DNA from 2 places in the Deinococcus ficus genome. Region 2 is predicted to be linked to the other one. Evidence: riboswitches for the same ligand, from Rfam matches in the RefSeq annotation. Region 2 holds a riboswitch; the other holds the start of a gene.
What was found. A riboswitch is a leader RNA that binds a small molecule or an ion and turns the genes downstream of it on or off. The one in region 2 is predicted to bind thiamine pyrophosphate.
Positions count from the first base shown of each region.

Region 1: it holds a riboswitch for thiamine pyrophosphate, as region 2 does, so the genes downstream of both, thiC (phosphomethylpyrimidine synthase ThiC) here and DFI_RS09770 (thiamine ABC transporter substrate-binding protein) in region 2, are expected to answer to the same signal.

Region 1 covers NZ_CP021081.1:2,507,168-2,516,017, reverse strand. Annotated here, with positions in the region: gene DFI_RS12355 (4Fe-4S dicluster domain-containing protein) at 1-156, opposite strand, end outside; gene DFI_RS12350 (molybdopterin oxidoreductase family protein) at 153-2,474, opposite strand; gene DFI_RS20240 (hypothetical protein) at 2,467-2,625, opposite strand; gene DFI_RS12345 (MFS transporter) at 2,622-3,749, opposite strand; gene DFI_RS12340 (hypothetical protein) at 3,736-3,951, opposite strand; TPP riboswitch at 4,055-4,166, shown strand; gene thiC (phosphomethylpyrimidine synthase ThiC) at 4,366-6,198, shown strand; gene thiE (thiamine phosphate synthase) at 6,191-7,051, shown strand; gene DFI_RS12325 (thiazole synthase) at 7,063-7,869, shown strand; gene DFI_RS12320 (NAD(P)/FAD-dependent oxidoreductase) at 7,866-8,816, shown strand; gene DFI_RS12315 (hydroxymethylpyrimidine/phosphomethylpyrimidine kinase family protein) at 8,813-8,850, shown strand, end outside.
Region 2 covers NZ_CP021081.1:2,008,156-2,017,005, forward strand. Annotated here, with positions in the region: gene DFI_RS09750 (MFS transporter) at 1-1,146, shown strand, start outside; gene DFI_RS09755 (hypothetical protein) at 1,157-2,092, opposite strand; gene DFI_RS09760 (phosphatidylserine decarboxylase) at 2,133-2,843, opposite strand; gene DFI_RS09765 (NUDIX domain-containing protein) at 2,875-3,321, opposite strand; TPP riboswitch at 3,400-3,500, shown strand; gene DFI_RS09770 (thiamine ABC transporter substrate-binding protein) at 3,548-4,582, shown strand; gene DFI_RS09775 (ABC transporter permease) at 4,629-6,176, shown strand; gene DFI_RS09780 (ABC transporter ATP-binding protein) at 6,209-7,201, shown strand; gene DFI_RS09785 (thiamine diphosphokinase) at 7,198-7,854, shown strand; gene DFI_RS09790 (hypothetical protein) at 7,859-8,542, shown strand; gene hemL (glutamate-1-semialdehyde 2,1-aminomutase) at 8,628-8,850, shown strand, end outside.

The sequences.
Region 1 (8,850 bases), 500 kb from region 2:
CACCATCGGCGCGGTCTGGGTGCTGCTGCCCCGCTCGATGTACTCCAGGTGAATCATGCTCTTGCCGCGGTGCGTGCTGCACTCGCTGCACGCCTGCATGCAGGCCTTACAGCCGATGCAGCGCACCGGGTCGATGAAAAACCGCATCTCGCTCATCGCTTCAGCTCCTGGCGGCGGGCGTCCAGGCCGTACCCGGCGGGGATGCCCTTCTCGGTCACGGCGCTCAGGGCCTTGACGCGCTGCCCCTCGGCCTGCTCCTCGGGCGTGGCGAGGCGCACGCGGCAGGCGCTGACCTTGAACTCCGGGATCTTGCTGACGGGGTCCAGGGCGCGCTGCGTGAGCAGGTTCGCGCTTTCCTTGCCGCCCCAGTGGTAGGCCATGAATACCGTGTCGGGCCGGATGGTGTTCACCACGTTCGCCTGGATGATCACCTGCCCGCGCCGGGTCTGGATGGTCACCCAGTCGTCCGTGCGGATGCCCAGCTGCTGCGCCATGCGCGGGTGCACTTCCAGTTTCGGGTGCGGGAACTGGTCCACCAGCGGCCCGATGCGCCGCGTCTGGGAGCCGCTGAGGTACTGGCTGACGACGCGGCCGGTGGTGAACCACACCGGGTACTCGTCGTCCACGACCTCGGCGCTCTCGCGCCATTTCACGGGGTTGAAGCGGGCCTTGCCGTCCGGGAAGTAGAAGACGCCGCCCTCGTACAGCCTGGGGGTGCCGGGGTGCGCGGTGTCCAGTTCGGCGGGGTTCTTGGTGGTGCGGCCCCGCTCGGTGGTCTGCGGGCAGGGCCAGAACACGCCCTGGTTCGCCACGATCTTGTCCCAGGTGATGCCGCTGTAGTCGGCGGTGCCGCCGCGGGAGGCGACACGCATCTCGTTGAAGATCTCCTCGGTGTTCCGGAACGGGAAGTACTTGCCGCGGCCCAGGCGGCCGGCGATGTCCAGCAGGATCTCCCAGTCGCGTTTCGCCTCGCCGGGCGGGGTGACGGGCGCGTTGATCTTGATTACGCGGCCCTCGCCGCTGGTGCTGGTCCCCTCGTCCTCCTCGTGCAGGCTGCCGGGCAGGACGATGTCGGCGTGCTGCGCGGTTTCCGAGAGGAAGAAGTCGATGACGGTGTAGTGCTCCAGCTTGTCCAGCGCCTCGCGGTTGAAGTTCGCGTCCGGCAGGGACACCAGCGGGTTGAAGCACAGGCTGAGCAGGCCCTTGATCTCCCCGGCGTGAATGGCGTTCAGGATCTCCTGCGCCGACAGGCCCTTGCCGGGCAGTTCCTCGTCGCTCACGCCCCACACGTCGCAGATGTACGCGCGGTGCTCGGGGTTGGTGATGTCGCGGTTGCCGGGCAGCTGGTCACACTTGTGGCCCTGTTCCCGCCCGCCCTGCCCGTTGCCCTGCCCGGTGATGGTGCTGTGCCCGCAGCCCTCGCGGCCGATCTTGCCGGTGGCGAGCGCCAGGTTCGCGCAGCTCACCACGTTGTCCACGCCCTTGGTCTGGTGTTCCAGGCCGCGCGCGTGCAGGATCATGCCGGTCTCGGCCTCGCCGTACCAGCGGGCGGCCTGCTCGATCTTCGCGGCGGGAATCCCGGTGATCTGCGCCGCCCACTCGGGCGTGGCGTCCTTCACCGCCTCGCGCACGTCGTCGAAGCCCAGGGTGTGCGCGGCGATGAACGCCTCGTCGGTCAGGCCGTCACGGATGATGACGTGCAGCATGGACATCAGCAGTGCCGAGTCGCTGCCCACCCGCAGCGGCAGGAACAGGTCGGCGGTACGGGCCATGGGCACCATGCGCGGGTCGGCGTAGATGACCTTCGCGCCGTTGTCCCGGGCACGCCAGATGTAGTCGGTGGTGATCGGGAAGCACTCGGCGATGTTCGTGCCGATGATGAAGATCACCTTCGCCTTGGTGATGTCCTCCCAGTGGTTGCTGGCCCGGTCGATGCCGTACGCCTTCTTGTTCCCGGCGCCGGCGGACACCATGCACAGCCGCCCGTTGTAGTCCAGGTTCGCGGTCTGCAGCGCCAACCTCGCGAACTTGCCCACCAGGTACGACTTCTCGTTGCTGAGGCTCACGCCCGAGAGCATCGCGAAGCTGTCCCTGCCGTACTTCGCCTGGATTTCCTGGATCTTGCTGACCGTCTCGGACAGCGCCTCGTCCCAGCTGATGCGCTGGTACCCCTGCTCGGTGCGGCGCATCGGGTACAGCAGCCGGTCCGGGTGGCTGCCCTGCAGGTACCGCTTGATGCCCTTGGGGCACAGCTTCCCGCGGTTGAAGGGGAAGTCGTAGCGGGGCTCGAAACCCACCACGGCGTTGTCCTTGACCTTCAGCTTGATGCCGCACTGCTGGCCGCAGAAGCAGCAGTGGGTGTCCACGATGTCGTCGTACTCGTCCACCGTCTTGAAGCCGTGCGGCGGGGTGTAGTGCAGCGTCGGCCCGAATTCCTCCAGGTACTGCGGGCGGGTCAGGGGCGGTTTAGCCATGGGGAATCTCCTTGACGGGAAGGGGCAGGGGGACCGGCGCGGGCCGCGACAGGCTGCCCAGCCACGCCACGAATTCGGCGTACGCGCGGCCCTTCGAGAAGGTGCGGGGGGTCGGGACCTCTTTCGGCGCAGGGCGGGGGAGGCTCGTCACATGAACTCCTTGCCGGTCGCCTGGAACTGGTTCAGGGTCATCAGCTTGCGCCGGCAGGCGGGGCACAGGTTCTGCCAGTTCTCCGCCTGGTCATGCCGGTAGTCGAAGCCCAGGTCCGGCAGGATCGCCTTGACGTCCGCACGGTGCATCTCACTCATGTACTCCGCGTCGCAGCGCGCGCACTTGGCCTGCGGGCCATTGGCGCCGGCCGCCTTGTAGAACCACACGCCCACGTTGGCGATGCGCTGGAAGATGTGGAAGAACTTCCCGAACGGCAGGTACAGCAGCCACAGCATCACGGTCACGGCGTGCGTGGTGGTGATCCAGTAGTAGAACTTGCCCTCCATGAACATGTTGGAGACGGTCAGCATCATGCCGGTCACGCACACCGCGAACAGCAGCACCAGCGGCAGGATGTCGTTATCAAAGCGCTGCGTGGTGATGTCCGCCTCGTCCTTGATGCGGCGGCCCAGCACCAGGCTGATCCCGGCCAGGCACAGCACCGCGGCGATGTTCAGGCCGTGCATGATCAGCCAGCCCAGCACGCTGCGGGCGGGGAACGTGAAGAACTCCAGCCGCTGGCCGAACAGCACGATCAGGTAATCGCTGGGGTTGGTGAAATCACTCTCGAAGCGCAGCCACCCGAAGGTGAGCGGGAAGGTGATGGCGATGGCGATCACGCAGCCCCAGAAGATCAGCTGGTGCGCCAGCCAGCGGTTTTTCGAGCGGCGCCGGATGAAGCGCTGCTCGATCAGTTTCTCCCAGCCCATCCGGAAGAACAGCAGCGTGTTGTGCACGCGCTGCCCCGGCTGCCAGAACAGCTCCCAGCCGCGCTTCCAGTACGTGCGGGTGGCGGGGCGCTGCAGCCACACCACGTAGCGGTACACCACGCCGAACAGCGCGAAGATGGTCGCGAAGCAGTACCCGGCGAGCGCCCCGTCGAAGCCGTGGAAACGCTGCGACCCGAAGTACACCGCCAGGGTCAGCAGAAACGAGAACAGCAGGCCGTACAGCAGGCCCCGGCGGTCCAGGGTCACGTCCATCAGCGGGACGTTCACGGGCGGCGCGTCCCGGCGGGCCGGCAGGGGCGCGGCGCTGGGCAGCAGGGTGTCAGGCTTCAGCATGGGGTTCCCTCCGGGGGGCGCCGGACGTCCAGTGGTCCAGCACGTCCAGCAGTTCGTTCAGGTCGCTCAGGTGGCGTTCCGAGCCGTCCCGGACGCTTTTCAGGCGGCCCTGCCAGTGGCCCGCCCGGGAACGCCAGACCGACATCACGAACTCGGGGCGGGTGCTGGTGCCGCGCCCGGGCGGTTCAGGGGGTTGCGTCATGGGCGCACGATGCCGGGCGGCACTTACAAGCGGCTAACACGCTCCGTGTTCGCCCGCCTGGACGGCGCGCTTGACCCTGCCCCCGCGCGGTGGGACACTGTTTGCACGTCAACAGGGGTGCCCGGCCGCAGATGCGGCGGGCTGAGAGGGCCGCGGCCTAACCCTAGAACCTGATCTGGTTTGCACCAGCGGAGGAAGATTGACGCGAGCGGACCTTCCTGCATGCCTGCGGGCCGCCCTCCTCCGGAACGACTTTCAGGAGGAGGGCTCTTGATTCGATGACCAATCCACGCGAGTGACGCCCCCTGCGGGCCACGCGCCTGACCTCTTTTCCTGTTGACCAGCCCCGTCTGTTTCCTGGCGTGCCGTGTTCCTTCCGGCGCGTGTCCCCGCCTGTTGCCCTGTGGAGGCCCCATGCCCCTGACATCCGACCCTGCGCCCACCCCGGCCCTGTCCACCACCCCCTTTCCCGGCAGCGAGAAACGCTTCCTGACCGGCACCCTGCACCCGGGCGTGCGCGTGCCCGTGCGCGCCATCCGCCAGTCGCCCACCGTGGAGGCCTTCAGCGGCGTGAGCCGCAGCACCCCGAACCCCGACCTGCTCGTGCCGGACACCAGCGGCCCCTACACCGACCCGGCCGTGGGCATCGACCTGCGCCGCGGCCTGCCGGTCGCCCGGCCCTGGCTGGCGCACGACGCCCGGCTGGAAGTCACGCCCCGCTTCGCCGCGCCCGCCGACCTGGACGGCCCGCTGCCCTTCCCGGCCGTGCCCGCCCCCCGCCGCACCAAAGCCGGTCAGGCCGGCACGCAGATGCAGCGCGCCCGTGCCGGCGAGATCACGCCCGAGATGGAATTCGTGGCCCTGCGCGAGAACCTGCGCCAGCACGCCGCCTTCGACCTGACGCAGCAGCACCCTGGCGAGGCCTTCGGTGCGAGCATCCCCCGCGAGATCACCCCGGAGTTCGTGCGCGCCGAGGTCGCCCGCGGCCGCGCGGTGATTCCCGCGAACGTCAACCACCCGGAACTCGAACCCACCATCCTGGGCCGGAACTTCCGCGTGAAGGTCAACGCGAACCTCGGCACCAGCATCGTGACCAGCAGCATCGAGGAGGAGGTGGAGAAGATGGTCTGGGCCGCCCGCTGGGGCGCGGACACCGTCATGGACCTCTCCACGGGCCGCTTCATCCACCAGACCCGCGAGTGGATCCTGCGCAACAGCCCCGTGCCCATCGGCACCGTGCCCATCTACCAGGCGCTGGAGAAGGTCGGCGGGAAGCCTGAGGAACTCACCTGGGCGCTGTACCGCGACACCCTGATCGAGCAGGCCGAGCAGGGCGTGGACTACTTCACCATCCACGCCGGCGTGCGCCTCGCGCACGTGCCCCTCACCGCGCGGCGCCGCACCGGCATCGTGTCCCGGGGCGGCAGCATCCTGGCGAAATGGTGCCTGGCGCACCACCAGGAGAACTTCCTGTACACGCACTTCCCGGAGATCTGCGAGATCATGGCTGCGTACGACATCACCTTCAGCCTCGGGGACGGCCTGCGCCCCGGCAGCATCGAGGACGCCAACGACGCCGCGCAGTTCGCGGAACTGGACACCCTGGGCGAACTCACCCGCGTCGCCTGGGACTGCGGCGTGCAGACCATGATCGAGGGCCCCGGGCACGTGCCCATGCAGCTCATCCGCGAGAACATGACCCGGCAGCTCGACGTGTGCCAGGAAGCGCCCTTCTACACCCTGGGGCCGCTCACCACCGACATTGCCCCCGGGTACGACCACATCACGTCCGCCATCGGCGCGGCGCAGATCGCGTGGTACGGCACCGCCATGCTCTGCTACGTCACGCCCAAGGAACACCTGGGCCTGCCCGACAGGAATGATGTCCGCGAGGGCCTCATGGCCTACAGGATCGCCGCGCACGCCGCCGACCTCGCCAAGGGCCACCCCGGCGCGCAGGCCCGCGACAACGCCCTGAGCAAGGCCCGCTTCGAGTTCCGCTGGCAGGACCAGTTCAACCTCTCCCTGGACCCGGAGCGCGCCCGCGCCCTGCACGACGAGACCCTGCCCGCCGAGGCCGCCAAGACCGCGCATTTCTGCAGCATGTGCGGCCCGCACTTCTGCAGCATGAAACTCAGCCACGACCTGCGCGCCGAGGACGTGCTCGCCGGCCTGGAAGCGAAAGCCCACGAGTTCCGCGAACGCGGCAGTGCGCTCTACACCGAGTCGGGAAGCGGCAATGACTGAGCGGCCCCTCGGAGCGCTGTACCTCGTCGCCACGCCCCGCCCGGACCAGCCCGAACCCGACTTTCTCGCGCGGGTCCAGGCGGCGCTGGACGGCGGGGTGGATACCCTGCAACTGCGCTGCAAGGCCGCCGACCCCCGCTACGGCGAGGCCGGCCCCTACATCGCCCTGGGGGAGAAGGTGCGCGCCCTGGCCCACGCCCGGAACGTGCCCTTCTTCATCAACGACCGCGTGGACGTGGCCGTGGCCGCCGGCGCGGACGGCGTGCACCTCGGCCAGGGGGACCTCCCGGTCCGCTGGGCCCGCCAGCTCGCCCCACAGCTGCGTATCGGGCGCAGCACCCACCGCCCCCATGACGCCGACGCCGCCCTGCGCGAAGCGCCCGCCTACTTCGCCACCGGCCCGGTGCACCCCACGCCCACCAAACCCGGCCGCGCGGCCGCCGGACTGGAGTACGTCCGGCACGTCGCCCGCCTGAACCCCCCGCTGCCCTGGTACGCCATCGGCGGCATCGAGAGGGACACCATCGAGGCCGTGCTGGAGGCCGGCGCCACCCGCGTGGCCGTGGTGCGCGCCATCCTGGACGCCCCCGACCCGGCCCGGGCCGCTGCGGCCCTGCGCGCGAAGCTGCCCCGGGCCGCAGCGGCCGGCATCGCCACGCTGCACGTGAACGGCGAGCCGCACCCCCACACCCCCGGCCTGACCCTGCACGCCCTGCTGCGCGAGCTGAACGTGCCCCGCGACCGGGTCGCCATCGCCGTCGGCGACCACTTCCACCCGGGCGGACAGGCGCCCGACCATCCCCTGCACCCCGGCGATCACGTGGAAATCGTGCGCGTGATCGGGGGCGGCTGAAAGGAGCGCCCATGACCACCCCGCCTGATCTCCTGCGCCTCGGTGACCGCCACTTCACCTCCCGCCTCTTTCTCGGCACCGGAAAGTACCGGGACTTCACCGTGATGCGCGAGGCCCTGATCGCGTCCGGCACCGAACTCGTGACCGTCGCCATCCGCCGCGTGGAACTCCGGTCCCCCGGCCACGACGGCCTGCTGGACGCCCTGGACCTGGACCGCTACGCCCTGCTGCCGAACACCGCCGGCTGCCGCACCGCGCAGGAAGCCGTGCGCGTGGCGAAACTCGCGCGCGCCGCGACCGGCGTGACCTGGGTGAAACTGGAGGTCATCCCCGACGCGAAGTACCTCCTGCCGGACCCGGTGGGCACCCTGCATGCCGCGCAGCAGCTCGTGGACGACGGCTTCACCGTGCTGCCCTACGTGCAGCCGGACGGCGTGCTCGCCCGCGCCCTGGAAGCCGCCGGGTGCGCGGCCGTGATGCCGCTCGCCAGCCCCATCGGGTCCGGGCGGGGCGTGCGCACCGCCGAACTGATCCGCACGGTGCTGGACGGCGCGGCCGTGCCGGTCGTGGTGGACGCCGGCCTGGGCGTGCCCAGCGACGCCGCGCAGGCCCTGGAACTCGGCGCGGACGCCGTGCTGCTGAACACCGCCATCGCCGAAGCCCGCGACCCGGTCGCCATGGCCCGCGCCTTCGCGCTGGGTGTGCAGGCGGGCCGGCTCGCCTGGCAGGCCGGGCGGATGGCCGAACGGGACGCCGCCAACCCCAGCAGCCCCCCGGTGGGCGCGGTGCGCCTCCCGGACGCGGAACTCCCCGCATGACGCCGCGCCACGCGGACGTGCTCGTGGTGGGCGGCGGCCTGATCGGTGCGACCACCGCCTTCGCCCTCCGGCAGGCCGGGCGCGCCGTCACCGTGCTGGACGCCGACCTGCCCGGCGCGGCGTGGCGGGCCGCGGCGGGCCTGCTCAGCCCAGCCGCCGAGGGGCTCACGCCGGACACGCCCCTGGGCGCCCTGGCCGCCGAGAGCCTGCGCCTGTGGCCGGCCTTCGCGCGGCAGCTGGAAACCGCCAGCGGCATGCACGTCCACTACCGCGAGGGCGTCCTGACCCGCCAGCCGGACGGCACCTGGACCCGCATGCCCGGTGAGGCGCAGGTGCACCCACCCAGCGTGGTCCGCGCCGCCCTGCACGGCCTGCCGGTGCACCCGGGCCGGGTGCTGACCGTGCACTCTCAGCCGGAAGGCGTTCAGCTCACCACGGACCAGGGCCCCTGGCAGGCGCGGACCGTGATCCTGGCCGCCGGCGCCTGGAGCGCCACCTTCGGCCTGGCCGTCACGCCCGTGCAGGGGCAGGCGCTGCTGTTCACACCCCCAGATGCGGCCGCGGCGCCCGCCCGGGCCGCCGGGCGGCGCCGGGGGCAGGGCGCCCGGACCTACACCCTGACCCGCCCGGACGGCGTGTACGTCGGTGCCACCGTCCGCCGGAACAATCACGGGATCCCCGACCCACGTGCCTGCCGCTGGCTTCAGGCCGCTGCCGTTCGCCTTGACCCTCGCCTGCGGAACCAGCCGGTTCAGGTCACCCTGGTCGGCCTGCGCCCCATCACCCCGGACGGCCACCCCATCGTCGGGCCGCACCCCAGCCAGCCGGGCGTGCTGGTCGCCACCGGGCACGGACGGCACGGGGCGCTGCTGGCCCCCTGGACCGCCCGGCGCCTCCTTGACCTCCTGCCCGCCCCAGCTCTCCCGGTCCCCGCGGGGGCCACATGACCGCTCCTCCCGTCGTGCTCACCATCGCCGGGTC
Region 2 (8,850 bases):
GTCAGCATCGCCCTGCCCTTCGTGGTGCTGGGCCTGCACTCCGCCCACCCGGAGGGGGCGGTGGGCGCCACCGTGCTGGCCGGCAGCCTGCCGCTGTTCCTGGGCCCGCTGGTGGGCAGCCTCGCCGACCACATTCCGGCCCGGCGGCTGCTGCAGGCTGCGCCGCTGCTGCGCGCCCTGCTGGTGGCTGGCGCGGGCCTGCTCACCGTGCGGGGGGCCGTCAGTCTGGAAGCGCTGCTGGCGCTGTCGTTCCTGAACGGCCTGCTCACCACCCTGAGCGTCACCGCGGCCGGCGCCCTGCTGCCGCGGCTGGTCCCGCCCGCGCGGCTGGCCCAGGCGAACAGCCTGCAAAGCGGCGGCCTGATGGGCGCCCCCCTCGTCGGCTACGGGCTGGGCGGCGTGCTGGTGCACGCCCTCGGCGCCGGGGAGACGCTGCTGCTGGCCGCACCCTTCATCGCCTCGCTGGCCGTGGCCGCCCGGGCCCTCCCCACCCTGCCGCCCGTGGGCACCCCGGGGCGCGGCGGGCCCGGCCTGGACCTGCTCGCCGCCGCGCGCGTGATGCGCGCCTCGCCGCTGCTGCTGGGCCTGGTGGGCACCAGCTTCCTGCTGAACCTCGCCATGAACCTGATGAACGTCCGCGCGCCGCTGTTCATGCGCACCGCCGGGCGCGGCGCGGCCGACTACGCGGTGTTCGAGATGCTGATTTCCGGCGGGGTGCTGCTGGGCATCCTGCTCGTCACGCCCCTCGCGCGGCGGCTCACGCTGGACGGCGTGCTGGGCGTGAGCCGCTGGGTGCTGCCGGCCGGCACGGCGGCGCTGGCGCTGCCGCAGGTGGGCGCGTGGTGGGCGGCGGCCGCGGTGTTCGGCGTGGGCCTGGGCCTGCTGGAGGTGGCGGCCGTGACCCGCATCCAGGAGCTCATCCCGGACCACGTGCGCGGCCGGGTGATGGGCACCTTCCTGGGCGTGAACGCCGGGGGCCTGTCGCTGGGCGCGACCCTGGCCGGCTGGACCGTGCCCACCGCCGTCCTGATGACCGTGCTGAGCACCGCCCTGCTGCTGCTGGCGCTGGGCTGGCCGCTGGTGGCCCGCGCCGAGGCCCGCCGCGCCCGGCCACTTCCGACCCTGCCGCAGCCGGCCGGTGACTGAGCCTCCCTCTCTACTCGCCTTCCTGCACGGCCTTGAGCAGGTCGCCGGCGATCTCCAGCGCGGCCGGGCCCAGCGGCGCGCGCCCGGCGCCGAGCAGCACGCCCAGCTTCTCGCGGCGGGCGCTGCTCAGGTGCGGCCAGCGGGTCAGGTCCGGACGGTGCAGGCGGGCCGTCTCGTCCCGCAACAGGCGCACCGCGCCGTCGTAATACCCGCACTGGTAGGCGGCGCGGGCGCGTTTCTCCTGATCCAGCAGGCCCAGGCCGCGCGTGGCGAGCAGCACCCGGCGCGCCTCCTCCTGCCCGCCGAAGGCATACAGGTGCTCCAGGTGGTACACCGCCTTCGGGTAGCGCAGCCCGGCCGCGGCGCGCCACGCGTGCGGCAGGCGGATCTCGAACTCCGGCCACTGGTGCAGGTGCGTGAGCAGCGCCGGGTACAGCGCCCCCAGGGCGATGTCGCGGGCGTCCGCCAGGGCCAGCAGGCCCTCCTGCGGGCCGTGCCCGGGGCCGGTGTGTGCCTGCCGGGACGCCTGGATCTGCTCGCGGGCGGTGTTCAGCAGTTCGGCGCGGTGCGCGGCCAGCTGCGAGGGGTTCAGATGCCACAGGGTGCGCTGGATGCGGCCGTACCCGCCGGTGGGGTCGTACAGCACGCGGCTGGTGGCCAGCAGGGCCAGCGGGGCGTCCGTGCGGGCCACGTCCCAGTCCCGCCAGGCCTCGAGCTGCTCGTACGGGAAGCGGTGCACGGTCACGCCGGCGCGCGTGTCGGTCTGCGCGGCGCTCAGGCCGCGTTCGAAGGTCACGAAGGTGGGCACGCTGCCGGTCCACTGCTCGTCCGTGCCGTAACTGCCGGCCTGCGCCAGCGCGCGCACCTTGCGGTCGGCGGTGAGGCGCTCCACGACGCGTTCGGTGGTGGCGTGGCGGTCGGTGCGGTCGGGGGTTCGGTCGGTCATGGGACGGGTCCACCGTCCAGCATACGCAGGGGCGGGCCGGTCACACCGTTGCCGGGGCTCCTTCAGTGCCCTGCTCGCCGCGCCGGGCCAGCGGGGTGAGGCCGGCCTGCACGCGTCCGCCCACGCTGACCTGCGGCACGAACGCCTCCGGGACGTGCAGCAGGACCAGGGCGCCCTCCGGCAGGAAGGCGAGCTTCACGCCGGCCTGCACAGCGTCTCCCGGAGTCACGTACCGGCGGGCGTTCAGGGCCCGGCCCGGCGCGACCAGTGCCAGTGTGACCGGTGTGCCGTCCGGCCCCGTCAGGCGCAGGGTCAGGCGTTCGTTTTCCAGCGTGCCCCGCCCGGCCAGCAGGTTCCCGGCCGGGCCGGTCAGGGTCGCCAGTGGGCCGGCCAGCGGCACGTTCACACGGCTGCCGTGAAATGGCGCGGCCTCCACCGCCCCGGCCAGGGGGGCGGTCACGAAACGCACGTCCAGCGCGCCCACGTGCACGCCCAGCAGCCAGCCGTCCGCAAGGCCGGCGGGGGCGCCCAGCAGGTCGGCGGCGTCCAGCGGGCCGTTCAGGCCGGGCACGTCCAGGCGGCCGCCGGTCACGCGCCGCACGAACGCCACGCGCCCGTCGGCCGGGGCCAGCAGCTCACCGGGGCCGGGCCGCGCCAGCCGCACGGGGTCACGGTAGCGGTGCACCGCCCGGCCGTACGTCAGGGCGGCGCCTGCCGCGGCCAGCATCCACACCCGTCGGGGAACACGCATGGCGTGCAGTGTAGCCCTGCCCGGCGTGGCGTCAGGCGGGGTGCACGGTTTCGGTCAGCCATTCGCGGCGCAGCAGGTGCGCCTCCACGGCGGCCGGCAGCCACGGCAGGCTGTTGGCGGGCAGGGCATCCGGCGCGAACCACCCGAGTTCGCCCGTGTGCTCCAGGGCCCGGGGCTCGCCGGTCCAGGTGCGGGCCAGGAAGAAGAAGTCCACGCCGCGTGCCGGGCCTTGCCCGGCCGCGCCGGTCAGGTCGTATCTCGCCACGCCCAGGCACTCCAGGTCCTGCGGGCGGACGTGCAGCCCCACCTCCTCGCGCACCTCGCGGGCGGCGGCCTGCGCAAGGGGCTCGCCGGGCTCGACCCGTCCGCCCGGCAGGTTCCACAGGCCAGCGGCGTACCGGGTGCCCTCGCGGCGGCCGAGCAGCAACCGGCCCTGCGCGTCCTGCAGGAACGTCCAGACGACCAGCGTGAGGTCCATGCGCGGCAGCGTACCGCCCGGCGGGACGAAAGGTGCGGCCGGGGCCGCGGGGGGGCGGGCGGTGCGCTATGCTCCGCGCTGCGTCACCTGGGGTGCCCCGCGGCAGAAGTGGGGCTGAGACACACCCAAGGAACCTGAACCGGGTCATACCGGCGGAGGGAGTGTGACCGGCCCGGCCACCGTCCGGGTCAGGACCTCCCCTCTCGTGACGCGAGGGGGATTTTTCATGCGGACCATCCTGCTTTCCACCGTTCTGGCCCTCGGCGCTCAGACCGCCGCCGCCCAGACCACGCTGACCGTGATCACGCACGACAGCTTCGACCTCGACAAGAAACTCGTGGCGGCCTTCGAGAAGGCCAATAACGCCCGGGTGCGCTTCGTGAAGGGCGGGGACGCCGGGGAGCTCCTGAACCGCCTGGTGCTCACGCGCCGCGCGCCGGTCGCGGACGTGGTGTACGGCCTGGACAACAGCCTGCTCGCCCGCGCCCGGCAGATGGACCTGCTGCAGGCGTACCGCTCGCCGCTGACCGCGAAGGTCCCGGCCGCGTACCGCCTGGACGACGCGGGGCTGCTGAACACCGTGGATTACGGGTTCGTGGCCCTGAACTACGACCGCGCGGCCTTCGCGAAGACCGGCTTGCCCCTCCCGAAGTCGCTGGACGATCTGAAGAAACCCGAGTACGCGCGCCTGACCGTGGTGCCCAGCCCGGCCACGAGCAGCCCCGGCCTGGCGTTCCTGCTCGCCACCGTGAACCACTACGGCGAGGCGGGCGCCTGGGCGTGGTGGCGCGAGGCGCGCCAGGGCGGCCTGAAGGTCGTGCGCGGCTGGAGTGACGCGTACTACAAGGACTTCACCCGCGGCGGCGGGAAGTACCCCATCGTGCTCAGTTACGCCAGCAGCCCCGCCGCCGAGGTGTACTACGCCGACGGGTACAGCGCCGCGCGGCCCCCGAAGGAAAGCCCCACCGCGAACCTGCTGCTGCCGGGCAGCACCTGGCTGCAGCTGGAAGGCGTGGGCATCCTGAAGGGCGCCAAACAGCCCGCCCTGGCCCGCAAGTTCGTGGATTTCATGCTGGGCGCCGGCGTGCAGGCGGACCTGCCCACCCGCATGTGGGTGTACCCGGCGGTGGGCGGCGTGAAGCTGGACCCGGTGTTCCGGTTTGCGCAGACGCCCGCGGCGGCGAAGGTGAACGCGGCCGTGACCGCCAACCCGCAGCGGCTGGTGGACGCCTGGGTGACGGACGTCCTGCGCGCCCGCTGAGACTGGCCCCCGCGCGCATGCAGCCCGCCACGCACAGGACGGCCCGGTGACCGGGTCGCGGCTGGCCGGCTGGCTGCTGGCGCTGCCAGCCCTGCTGTTCACGGCGCTGTTCCTGGCGGTTCCGCTGGGCCGCACCCTGGCCGAAGGCGGCGTGAACCTGGGGGTGTGGCGCGACCCGTACTTCCTGGGCCGGCTGGGCTGGACGCTGGCGCAGGCGGGCGTGACGGCCCTGGCGGCGCTGCTCCTGGGCGCGCCGCTGGCGTACCTGCTGTCGCGCTATGAGGCGCCGGGCAAGGCACTGTTCCTGCGGCTGCTGCTGCTGCCCTTCGTCACGCCCACGTTGGTGGCGGTGCTGGGCCTCTCGGCGCTGCTGGGCCCGCAGGGCTGGGTCACGCGCCTGACCGGCCTGGACCTGTCGGACACGCCCGCGCTGCTGGTGCTGGGGAACCTCTTCTTTAATCTGCCGGTGATGATCCGCCTGGGGTACGGCGGGTTCTCGCGCGTGCCGCCCAGCCTGATCGGCGCGGCGCGGTCGCTGGGCGCCGGGGCCACCCGCGCCGCGCTGGACGTGGCGCTGCCGCTGGCCCTGCCGGGGCTCGCGGCAGGCGCGGTGCTGGTGTTCCTGTACTCGGCCCTGAGTTTCGGGCTGCCCCTGGCGCTGGGCGGCGAGCGGTACGCCACGCTGGAGGTCGAGATCTACACCCTGACGGCCCTGCAGCTCCGGCTGTCGGAGGCCAGCGCCCTGATCGCCGGGCAGCTGCTGCTCACCCTGGTGGCGACGTGGGTGTACACGCACCTCACGCGCGGCGGGGTGGGCGTGCCGGCCGGCGGGCTGCCCCGCGCACGCGGCGGGGCGGCGTGGGCGCTCCTGGCTCTGGGGGCCGTGACGGTCCTGGTGTGCTTCGCGCCGCTGGCGGCCGTGGTGGCCCGAGGGCTGCTCGGGTCGGCCGGCCCCACCCTTGCGTACTGGCAGGGCGTGCTGGCCGGCGAGGACACGCCCCTGCTGGTGTGGAACACCGTGCGCTTCGGGCTGATGGCGCTGCTGGGCGCCGGCATTCTGGGCGGCCTGTACGCCTGGGGCGCGTGGCTGGCGCGGTCCCGGGCGCTGGACGTGGTCTCGCTGCTGCCGCTGATGGTCTCCCCCGTCAGCCTGGCGGTGGGGTACCTGCTGGCGTACCCGGTGCTGGCGGCCACGCTGCCCCTGCTGATCGCCGCGTACGTGCTGCTGGCGCTGCCGCTGGTGATCCGCTCGGCGCTGCCGGCCCTGCGGGCGGTGCCGCCGCGGCTGCTGGAGGCCGCCCGGACGCTCGGCGCGGGCGGGTTCACCGCGCACCGGACCGTGACCTTCCCGCTGGTCCTGCCCGCCCTGCGCGGCGGGTCGGCGCTGGCGCTGGCGACCGTGCTGGGCGAGTTCGGCGCGACCCTGGTCCTGACCCGCCCGGAGTGGGCGACCCTCAGCACCGGCCTGTACGAGCGCCTGGGCCGGCCCGGCGAACGGAACCTGGGCGAGGCCTGCGCCCTGGCGACCGTGCTGCTGCTGCTGTCCGCCGCGGCGTTCACCGTGCTGGACGGCGGGGAGGGCGAGGTCACGTGAGCCCGCCCGGCCCGCGTCGTACCCTGGGCGGCATGCCGCCCGCTGACGCCCTGCACGCCGAGCACCTCAGCAAGGCGTTCGGGCCGGTGCAGGCGCTGCGGGACGTGACGCTGGGGGTGGCGCGCGGGGAGACGCTGGCGCTGCTGGGGCCGTCCGGGTGCGGGAAGAGCACCGCGCTGCGCTGCGTGGCGGGCCTGGAACGCCCGGACGCGGGCCGGGTGCGGGTCGGCGGGCGGGACGTGACCGGGGAAGCGCCGGAGGCGCGGCACCTGGGGCTGGTGTTCCAGGATTACGCGCTGTTCCCGCACCTGAGCGTGCTGGACAACGTGGCGTACGGCCCGCGGGTGCGGGGGCTGCGCCGGGCGGAGGCCGAAGCCAGAGTGCGGGAGGCGCTGGAGCTGGTGAACCTGCCGGACCTGACCGGTCGCCGGCCGGCGCAGCTGTCGGGCGGGCAGCAGCAGCGGGTGGCCCTGGCCCGCGCGCTGGCGACGCACTCGCCGCTGCTGCTGCTGGACGAGCCGCTCAGCAACCTGGACGAGCAGCTGCGCGCCGAACTGCGCGTGGACCTGCGGGCCCTGTTTCACCGCCTGGACGCGGGGGTGCTGCTGGTCACGCACGACCAGCGCGAAGCCCTGGCCCTGGCGGACCGGGTGGCGGTCATGCGCGCGGGTGAGGTCGTGCAGGTGGGCGCGGCCGCGGAGGTGTTCGCGCGGCCCGCGACGGCGTGGGTGGCGGCGTTCCTGGGCTGGGCGAACGTGCTCCCGGGGGGGCCGGGGGAGGCGCTGCTGGTGCCGGAGGACGCCGCGCAGCTGGGCGTGGGCGAGGCGTGGCCGGTCACGGCCCGGCAGGGCACCGAGGCGGGTGAGACGGTCACCGTGGCGCACGCGCTGGGCCCGCTGACACTGCACCTGAGCGCGCGGGAGGCGGCCCTCGCCGGGGGCACCCTGACCCTATGGGTGGACGAGGGCCGGGTGCAGCGCGTCCCGGACGACCGGCCAGCGTCAGCCAGCGGGGGGAGCGCGTGACGGCCTGGATTCTGGTGGGCGGGCGGCTGGTGCGCACCCCGGCGCTGGAGGCCCTGCCCCGCCCGGCGCTGGTGGTGGCCGCGGACGGCGGGGCGCGGCACGCGGCGGCGCTGGGCGTGCGGGTGGACGCCTGGGTCGGCGACTTCGACAGTTCGCAGGGCGTGCACGTGGACGCCCCGCGGGAGGTGCACCCGGCCGCGAAGGACCAGACGGACGCGGAACTGGCCGCCCGGGTGGCGCTGGCCCGCGGCGCGCGGGAACTGGTGTTCGTGGGGGCGTTCGGGGGCCGCTTCGATCACGCGGCGGCGCTGATGCTGGGGGGGCTGCGGCTGGTGCGGGAGGGGCACGCCGTTACGCTGACCAGCGGGGACGAGTGGGCGTGGCCGCTGCTGCCGGGCGCGCCGCTGGTCCGGTCGCTGGAGGCCGGGGTGACCCTGAGCGTGCTGGCGGTGGCCGACCTGCGGGGCCTGACGCTGCGCGGCGTGCGCTGGCCGCTGGAAGGCGCGGACGTGCCGCTGGGCAGCGGCTGGACGGTCAGCAACGAGGTCGTGGGCGGGCCGGTGATGGCCGCGCTGGCGGGTGGGCAGGCGCTGGTCACGGCCCTGACCCCGGCAGCGCCCGGGAACCATCCTCAGGACGAACCCGTACCCTGAACGTATGACACGTCGTGGACCTGGATGCGGCTGCCTCGGTTGTGGGGGCAGTCTTCTGATCATCGCGGCCCTGCTGGGCGCCGCGTGGCTGTTCGTGCTGAAACCTGCGCAGGACTTCCTGAACGGCATGCGCACCGGCCCCGCGCAGTCGCAGACGAACCCCACGCCGGGCGGCAGCGGCGTGAACGTGCCCCAGCTTCCCGGCGGGAACGGTGGGAGCAGCGCGCCTTCCACCCCGGGCACCGTGAACGCGCCCGTCACGAAGGCGGACGTGCAGGCGTTCGTGCGGGTGCGGCGTCAGGCGGCGCAGGCGCTGGGCGGCAGCTTCACGGAGCTGCAGAACGTGTGGACGCAGATCCAGAACGGGCAGACGCCGAACCTGCTTCAGGTGTTCACCGTGCTGCGCAACACCACCGGCAGCGTGAACCAGGCCCGCGCCGCGCAAGGCGCGCAGCTGAACAAGGAGAACATGAGCGCCGAGCGGTACGCGGTGGTCCGCGCGACCGTGAACCGGGCGCTGGGCCTGCCGAACATCGATTTCGCGCAGGCGGCCGAGGCCGTGCAGCAGGGCCGGATGCCGGACCTGAACCGCACCGTGGTGGCGGCCACGCCCGAGGAACGCGCGCTGGTGGAACCCTTCCGCGCGGAGTTGCAGCAGACGGCCGCGGCGGGCCTGCTGGGCCTGTAATCCCCCTCCGATCCTCAGGCGTCCCCCAGCCGGTCACGCGGGTGGGGGACGCACTTCCTCATGGGTTTCCGGTAGGTTGGGCGGCATGACCACGCCCCCCAGCAGCGTTCCGACCGACGTTCCGTTGCCGCCGAGCACCACGCAGTCCGAGCGGCTGTTCGCCCGCGCGAAGGCGGTCACGCCCGGCGGCGTGAACAGCCCCGTGCGGGCCTTCCGCAGCGTGGGCGGCACGCCCCGGTTCATCCGCGAGGCGCACGGCGCGTACCTGACCGACGCGGACGGCACGCGGTACGTGGACTACATCGGGT